Regions from separate parts of the Comamonas trifloxystrobinivorans genome, predicted to be linked through region 1. Evidence: predicted binding sites of a transcription regulator. Region 1 holds the regulator's gene; the other holds the start of a gene.
What was found. Region 1 encodes sigma-54, which starts transcription at its own class of promoters, with help from an activator protein. Its sites were predicted from a motif close to TGGCANGNAANCTGCTTT; they were not measured.
Positions count from the first base shown of each region.

Region 2: ACFIQF_RS15870 (pilin) is a predicted target of sigma-54. The motif match lies at 2,096-2,113, and genes of this name have one in related genera.

Region 1 covers NZ_JBHZGV010000030.1:71-3,483, reverse strand. The annotation lists gene lptA (lipopolysaccharide transport periplasmic protein LptA) at 1-522, shown strand, start outside; gene lptB (LPS export ABC transporter ATP-binding protein) at 546-1,322, shown strand; gene ACFIQF_RS23800 (RNA polymerase factor sigma-54) at 1,425-3,053, shown strand; partial or broken gene ACFIQF_RS23795 (hypothetical protein) at 3,185-3,413, shown strand, end outside.
Region 2 covers NZ_JBHZGV010000012.1:91,336-94,748, reverse strand. The annotation lists gene ACFIQF_RS15880 (lipopolysaccharide biosynthesis protein) at 1-246, opposite strand, end outside; gene ACFIQF_RS15875 (glycosyltransferase family 2 protein) at 243-1,310, opposite strand; gene ACFIQF_RS15870 (pilin) at 2,146-2,556, shown strand; gene ACFIQF_RS15865 (UDP-N-acetylglucosamine 2-epimerase) at 2,941-3,413, opposite strand, start outside.

The DNA of each region.
Region 1 (3,413 bases):
CAAACCAGTGTCTTCACCGGCAATGTGGTGGTGACCAAGGGCACCATCATCATCCGCGGCGGCAAGCTCACGGTCAGCCAGGACCGCGATGGCTTCCAGCACGGGGTGGTGACGGCCGATGGCGGCAAACTGGCCTTCTTCCGGCAAAAGCGCGACACCGCACCGGGCGCTCCGGCAGAATTCATCGAAGGTGAAGGCGAAGTCATCACTTACAACGGCCGCGACGACACGGTGCACTTCGAGCGCCGTGGCGAGCTGCGCCGCTACCGCGAAACCACGCTGACCGACCAGGTCAGCGGTTCGGTCATCGTCTACAACAACCTGAGCGACACCTTCACCGTCAACGGCCAGAAGAGCACGCAGGCGGCGGCCACCAAGCCTGGCGCGCCCAAGCAAGACCGCGTGCGCGTAGTCCTCACGCCCAAGGCAGACGACAAGGCCGAAGCCGCCAAGCCCAAGGCTGCGGCGGACGACAAGGAAAAACTGCGTCCCAGCACGCAGCTGAACGGCGGAGCCCAGTGATCGTGGCCGAGGCATCTTCAACCATCTCGGTCAACGCGCGCGCCGCTGGCAGCGACCACCGCAGCCAGCTCGAAGTGCTGCACCTCGAAAAATCCTACGGCAGCCGCAAGGTGGTCAAGGACGTCTCGCTGTCGGTGCGCAAAGGTGAAGTGGTGGGCCTGCTCGGCCCCAATGGCGCGGGCAAAACCACCTCGTTCTACATGATCGTGGGCCTGGTGCGCAGCGACGGCGGTGACATCCGCATCGACGGCCAATCGGTCGCCAACATGCCGATTCATAAGCGCTCGCAGCTGGGCCTGTCGTACCTGCCGCAAGAGGCATCGATTTTTCGCAAGCTCAGCGTGCAAGACAATGTGCGCGCTGTGCTGGAGCTGCAAAAAGACGCCAATGGCCGCGCTTTGTCGAGCAGCGAAGTAGAGCGCCAACTGACCGCGTTGCTGCAAGAGCTGCGGGTCGACCACCTGCGTGAATCGCCAGCGCTGGCGCTCTCGGGTGGCGAGCGCCGCCGGGTAGAAATTGCCCGTGCACTGGCCACGCAGCCCCGATTCATTTTGCTGGACGAGCCGTTTGCGGGTATCGACCCGATCGCGGTGATCGAGATCCAGCGCATCGTCGCCTTCCTCAAGGAACGCGGCATTGGCGTGCTGATAACTGACCACAACGTGCGCGAAACCCTGGGCATTTGCGACCACGCCTGCATCATCAGCGATGGCAAGGTGCTGGCCGCGGGGACGCCGCAAGAGATTGTGGAAAACGCCGACGTTAGGAGGGTGTACCTGGGTGAGCATTTCCGCATGTGAGACACGAACCAGCCGCTGGCGCAGCGCTGGGCGCGCTGTGCTTGGGGAGGCTGTGGCCTCGCATAAAGCGTGTACCCACATCAGTGACCGGAGGGCGCAGCCATGATGCCATCGCTCTCGCTGCGGGTTTCGCAGAACCTCACGCTCACGCCGCAGCTGCAGCAGTCGATCCGCTTGCTGCAACTGTCCACCCAGGAGCTGCAGCAGGAAGTCGAGCAGATGCTCGACGAAAACCCTTTTCTCGAACGCGATGCCGAAGACGCTGCAGCCGAGCCCGGTGCCGAAGCCGATGCAACCGCTGCACCAGCAACTGACGCACCGGCTGGCACTGCCGATAGCGCCGCCGAAGCCTCGGTTGGCAGCGCAGAGCGAACCAGCCACGAAAACGATTTTGAAGGCGACACCGCTGCTGGCGAAAGCCTGGATTTTGCCGCCGGCAAGGAAACCGGCGCCGATGCCGAAGCCGCTACGGGCGACTCAGCCTCCGACTGGGAAGAATGGGGCGGCGACCTGCCCGCCCGCAGCAGCCACGGCGACGACGAAGAAGAAACACCCGCTTCTGACCGCAGCTCCGAGCACGTCAGCCTGCAAGACGTGCTGCACCGCCAGGCGCTATCGCTGCGCTTGTGCGAAGAAGACCGCGCCGCGCTCTACCTGCTGATCGAATCGCTGAACGACGACGGCTACCTGGAAGACTCGCTCGCCGAGCTGGCCCAAGGCTTTGGCGATGCCTCTGATGCCGAGGCCTTTGACACCCTGTTGCACCACCTCACCGTGGCTTTGCGCTTGCTGCAAAGCCTGGAGCCGGTAGGCGTGGGCGCGCGCAACCTGGCCGAATGCCTGACGCTGCAAATCAAGGCGCAGCAGCGCTTGCTGGATGAAGAGGGCTCGCCCGACCCGGAAGGCGACGCCCAGGCGCTGGAAACCGCCTTGCTGGTGTGTCAGGAATCACTGGACCTGCTGGCGCGGCGCGATGTGCGCAAACTGATGCAGTTGACCGGCTGCAACGAGCCCTCGGTGCGCCAGGCGCTGGGCATCATCGCGCGGCTGGAACCCCGGCCGGGCCGCCCCTTCGCCAATGTGGACCGCAACGCCATCATCCCCGACATCATCGTCCGCCCCAGCAATGAGCGGGGCTTGCCGGTGCCGGGTTTCAGCGTGCAACTCAACCCCGAGGTGATGCCGCGCCTGCGCGTGCAAGAGGTTTACGCCAACGCCTTGCGCGGCCACAAAGGCAGCGAAGGCCACGGCGCGCTGCAGCAGCGCTTGCAAGAGGCGCGCTGGTTCATCAAAAACATCCAGCAGCGCTTTGACACCATCTTGCGTGTATCGCAGGCGATTGTGGAGCGACAACGCAACTTCTTCGTGCACGGCGAGCTGGCCATGCGTCCCATGGTGCTGCGCGAAATTGCCGACGAGCTGGGCCTGCACGAATCGACCATCAGCCGCGTCACCACCGCCAAATACATGGCCACGCCGCAAGGCACGGTGGAGCTCAAGTACTTCTTTGGCTCGGGCCTGGGCACGGAAACCGGCGGCAGCGCATCGAGCACGGCGGTCAAGGCGCTGATCAAGCAGCTGCTCGACGAAGAGAACCCGAAGAAGCCGCTGTCCGATGCGAAGATCGCCGATCTGCTGCAAGAGCAAGGCATTGAGTGTGCTCGCCGCACGGTGGCCAAATACCGCGAGGCGATGCGGATTCCGCCGGCTAGTTTGCGCAAATCGCTGTAGCGCGGCTTGCTGTTTTTGGCGGGCTGTTTTCTAACTGGCGTTTTGCTGCTTTGTTTGCTGCAGCTGGCCGGGACTCGCCCCGGCAGGCGACCTTCTTTCTTGCTGCACGGCAAGAAAGAAGGCAAAGAAACGTGCCCTACATCCATCGACCCCGAAAGCTTCGCGTAGCGAATCTTTCGGGGCAACCTGCGGCCACAACAAACACCGGCGTGCGGCAAAACTCATTTCGCGCTAAAGCGCTCCATTCAAACAGCTGCCGCAAGTCAGTTCACGAAGTTTGGCTGCTCTACGGCAGCCAAACCGCCGGTGTTTGCTGCGTCCGCAGGCGCTGGCTGAAAGGGGGGAACATCCTGAACAGCC
Region 2 (3,413 bases), on a different contig from region 1:
GTCGCGTGCAATGTGCTGTGTCAATAGTAATGCACTGCCCCAGTTGGCGAGGGGCATTGCCAATGTGGCCAGCGCTACCGAGCCAGCAAACAATCCGTAGCCCTCCGATCCTAGCCAGCGCGAGACGATCAACAGATAGGCTGCCTGAATCACAGCGCGTGCACCTAACCCAGCTGCACCGAGCATTGTGTTCTGGCCCAGCCGACCTGGCCGATAGTGCTTCAGCCAGTACCATGTGTTTTTCATGGCTGCTGTTCAGTCGTTATCGCTTCGCATGGTGTTTGTCGTCGTTGGCGTTTTAGTGTAGGCAATCGCATGGCAAGAGTTTTATAGGCCGTGACAATAAAACTCAGCAAGGAAAAGTGTTGCTTGAAGTCGGTAAGCGCAAATTTAATTGCGGGCATATCGTGCGATCGCAGGCCCCATAGCAGCAAGCTCGCAGCTGTTTCCCAGCGATAACCCATGGGGTAGTCTGCTCGATCTGAAAAGAATGCACGAGCAGCCGTATCGAATTCCAGTGCAGATTTATAGAACGCGACTCTTGCCTTGGCTCCTGACCGGAGAGCGGAGTTCGGGCTGACACGGTAGACGGACATTATTTTTGGGATATATCCCACTTTGCTGCGTTCGGTGATCCAAGCTGAGAGAATACTGTCGCCAAAATGATACTTTGGATCCATTAAATGGGAATCGTACCACTCTGCAAGAGTGTCTTTGCGCAATAAAATAGTGCAGGTTCTCAATATTTTTGGATAGTGCCATGTGGAAAATATTTTACCACTCAGATATTTCTCGGAAACTCTTGCGTGCATAGATCTTGATAAACTTAGTTTCCATGTTCCGTGATCTAGAATGCATCGTGTCCAATCGCAATGTACGATGCCGATGCTGCGGTCACTTCTCATCATGGCAACCTGAAGTGCCAATTTATCTGTTGAGCACCAATAGTCATCACCTTCGCAATATGCGATATATTCACCTCGGGCCTCGCTGAAAATTCGACGTGAATTGGAATTCATTCCCACATTTTTCTCGGAATGAATGACGCGAATAATTTTTGGGTAGCGCTTCTGGTACTCAATGGCAATCTGGAGGGTATTGTCCGTAGAGGAATCTTCACCGATGATCAATTCAAATGGGAAATCACATTGTTGGTTAACAATGCTTTCAATGGCTATTGGTAAATAGTCAGCATGATTGTAGGTAATCATCAAGACGGTGACGACGGGATTTTTTGCCAGCGCTGAAGTATCGCTGATTTCATGTTTTATATTTTTATCAATATCAGCGATATTTTCGACCTGAGTCATTTTTAATTTCTTTTCATATGATGGTGGTGGTGCGAGAATATGGTTAACATGCATAATGTGAGGTGAAAGTGCTGCTTGGGCATTAAAAATTGAAGGAGACCAGGACGCGCCCGAGCTGCTGCTTGATGCGTGCGAAACGCACGCTTGACCTTGGCTTGTACGTCGGCCTTGCTCTTTTCATAAAGCTCTTTCATCCCAGCAAGCTCCATACTGACGCCGAGCTGCTTGCGAAAGCCTTTTGGTATCGCAATATGCTAGTTGTTTGCTGCTTCGCAACCCATCGCACTTTTCCATATGTTGGTAGCCGTACCATGAACTCTTGCTTGTGCAGCAGTTTGTGAACTTGGGTGATCAAAGCGACCTTGCTTAGTGTAGACACTACGGTGTGCATCAGTCCAGAGATTGCTTTTTGCGGCGCATGCTGCTCAATGAGAGTCTCCAGCTCTATCGGAGCCGGTAGTTGCGTTTGCGCCTGGGTTGCTTTGACACGGCCGAAAACTGACCAGCTGGCTTCATGCGTAGATCGTCATGTGGGATGGATCGTGGCTGAGGTAGAGGGTACCCTTATCCGTATCAGGCTCCGCGTATCGCTGGCCCGCTATTCATGCCACTGCCCAGGGATGAGGTTGGATCAGAGTCGTAACCTGCACCGGATCCATGGCGTTTGTGGCTCTTTTGCATACATGTGGACTGGTGTCGTTGAGCGAAAAAATCATCTGAAGCTGAGATCCGCCTGGTACGCATCCGTTTCAAACGCTTATTTACAGAGTGTTGGCTTCTGAATTTGGCATGAAGCTTGCATCAGTTGAGGAATAACTATTTTGTAATTCTTGCCATGTTGTCAATTCAAAAGGGCTTTACCTTGATCGAGCTGATGATCGTGGTCGCGATCATTGGAATTTTGGGTGCCGTTGCGGCAGTTGCCTATCAAGACTATATTGTCAAGTCACAAGCGGGCGGTGCTTTGGCAGAGTTGACGACATTGAAAATGGAGTATGAAATTGTCTGGAATGAAGGAAAGACGCCAAGCTTGGTGGCGTCAGATGAAGGTTATATTGGCCCAATTGGTTCCAAGAGTACTTATTGTATTTATACATTGACTAATGACGAATTAACCTGCACCACCAAGAATGGATTTTCTGGAAAATTTAATAATAAAAAAATTGTACTCACTCGTAGTTCTGGTAGTGCGTGGGTCTGCAGCAGTGATCTAGCGTCTAGATATAAGCCAGGTAATTGCACTTGAATTTGTATGAATTGATTTCAATGAAATTCCGAGGAGCTGATAATAAGTTTGAATGTTTGTTCAAGCTATGTAATGAAGCAGTGCTAGTATCTTGAGTAATGTTTGAATTTCTATAAATAAGAATGCTGATTTTCTTTGCTATGTAATTTAGCTGGCAATTTTTTTTGTTGCTTTTTCTGAAAGTGGCTGTTGCTATAGAAAACACCATAGTATTTGGTGACCGCCGTATTGCTATTGGCAGTGGATGACAGCTTGTTAAATCAGCGCTTCTGCTGGGTCTCAAAGCCTCTTGTCAATCCAAAATTTTTGTGCACTTGGTACGCAGTTGAACTAAACCAAACCAGAAATAGGCATGCTTTACCTATGCGCTTGCGGCACTGCATTTTAATTTAACTGCTCAGTAAGAGAGTCAACTATAATTTTTGATGGTGAAGCGCCTTCTACCTTGCGCAGGTTCCAAGTCTTGTTGGCATGATTGGACAAGAAAGATCGAATTACCTCTGGCTTCAAGTGTGAAAGCACTATGCCATCGCCCAAACCATCAAGCCTCTCAGTTGCACGTCTTAGAAGCAGTGTTGGTAAACCCAGCATCGCAGCCTCTTCTTGGTTGCTGCCGCCGTCTGTCAGTAAACAGCAACTACCGACCAAGAGACGAACAAAATCTGGGTAATCCATCCGGTCGAGCAACTGCAGACCCGGTTGGGCTTGGAGTTTTTTAAGCCAACCTGTTTGATGGATGCGTTCACGGGTTGCAGGGTGTAATACGAATCGGATGGGTAATAATGTAGCGGCATGGAGTACCTCTCCCATCAATAGATCAAAATCGGCTCTGCGTCCCAAATTTTCACTTCGGTGCA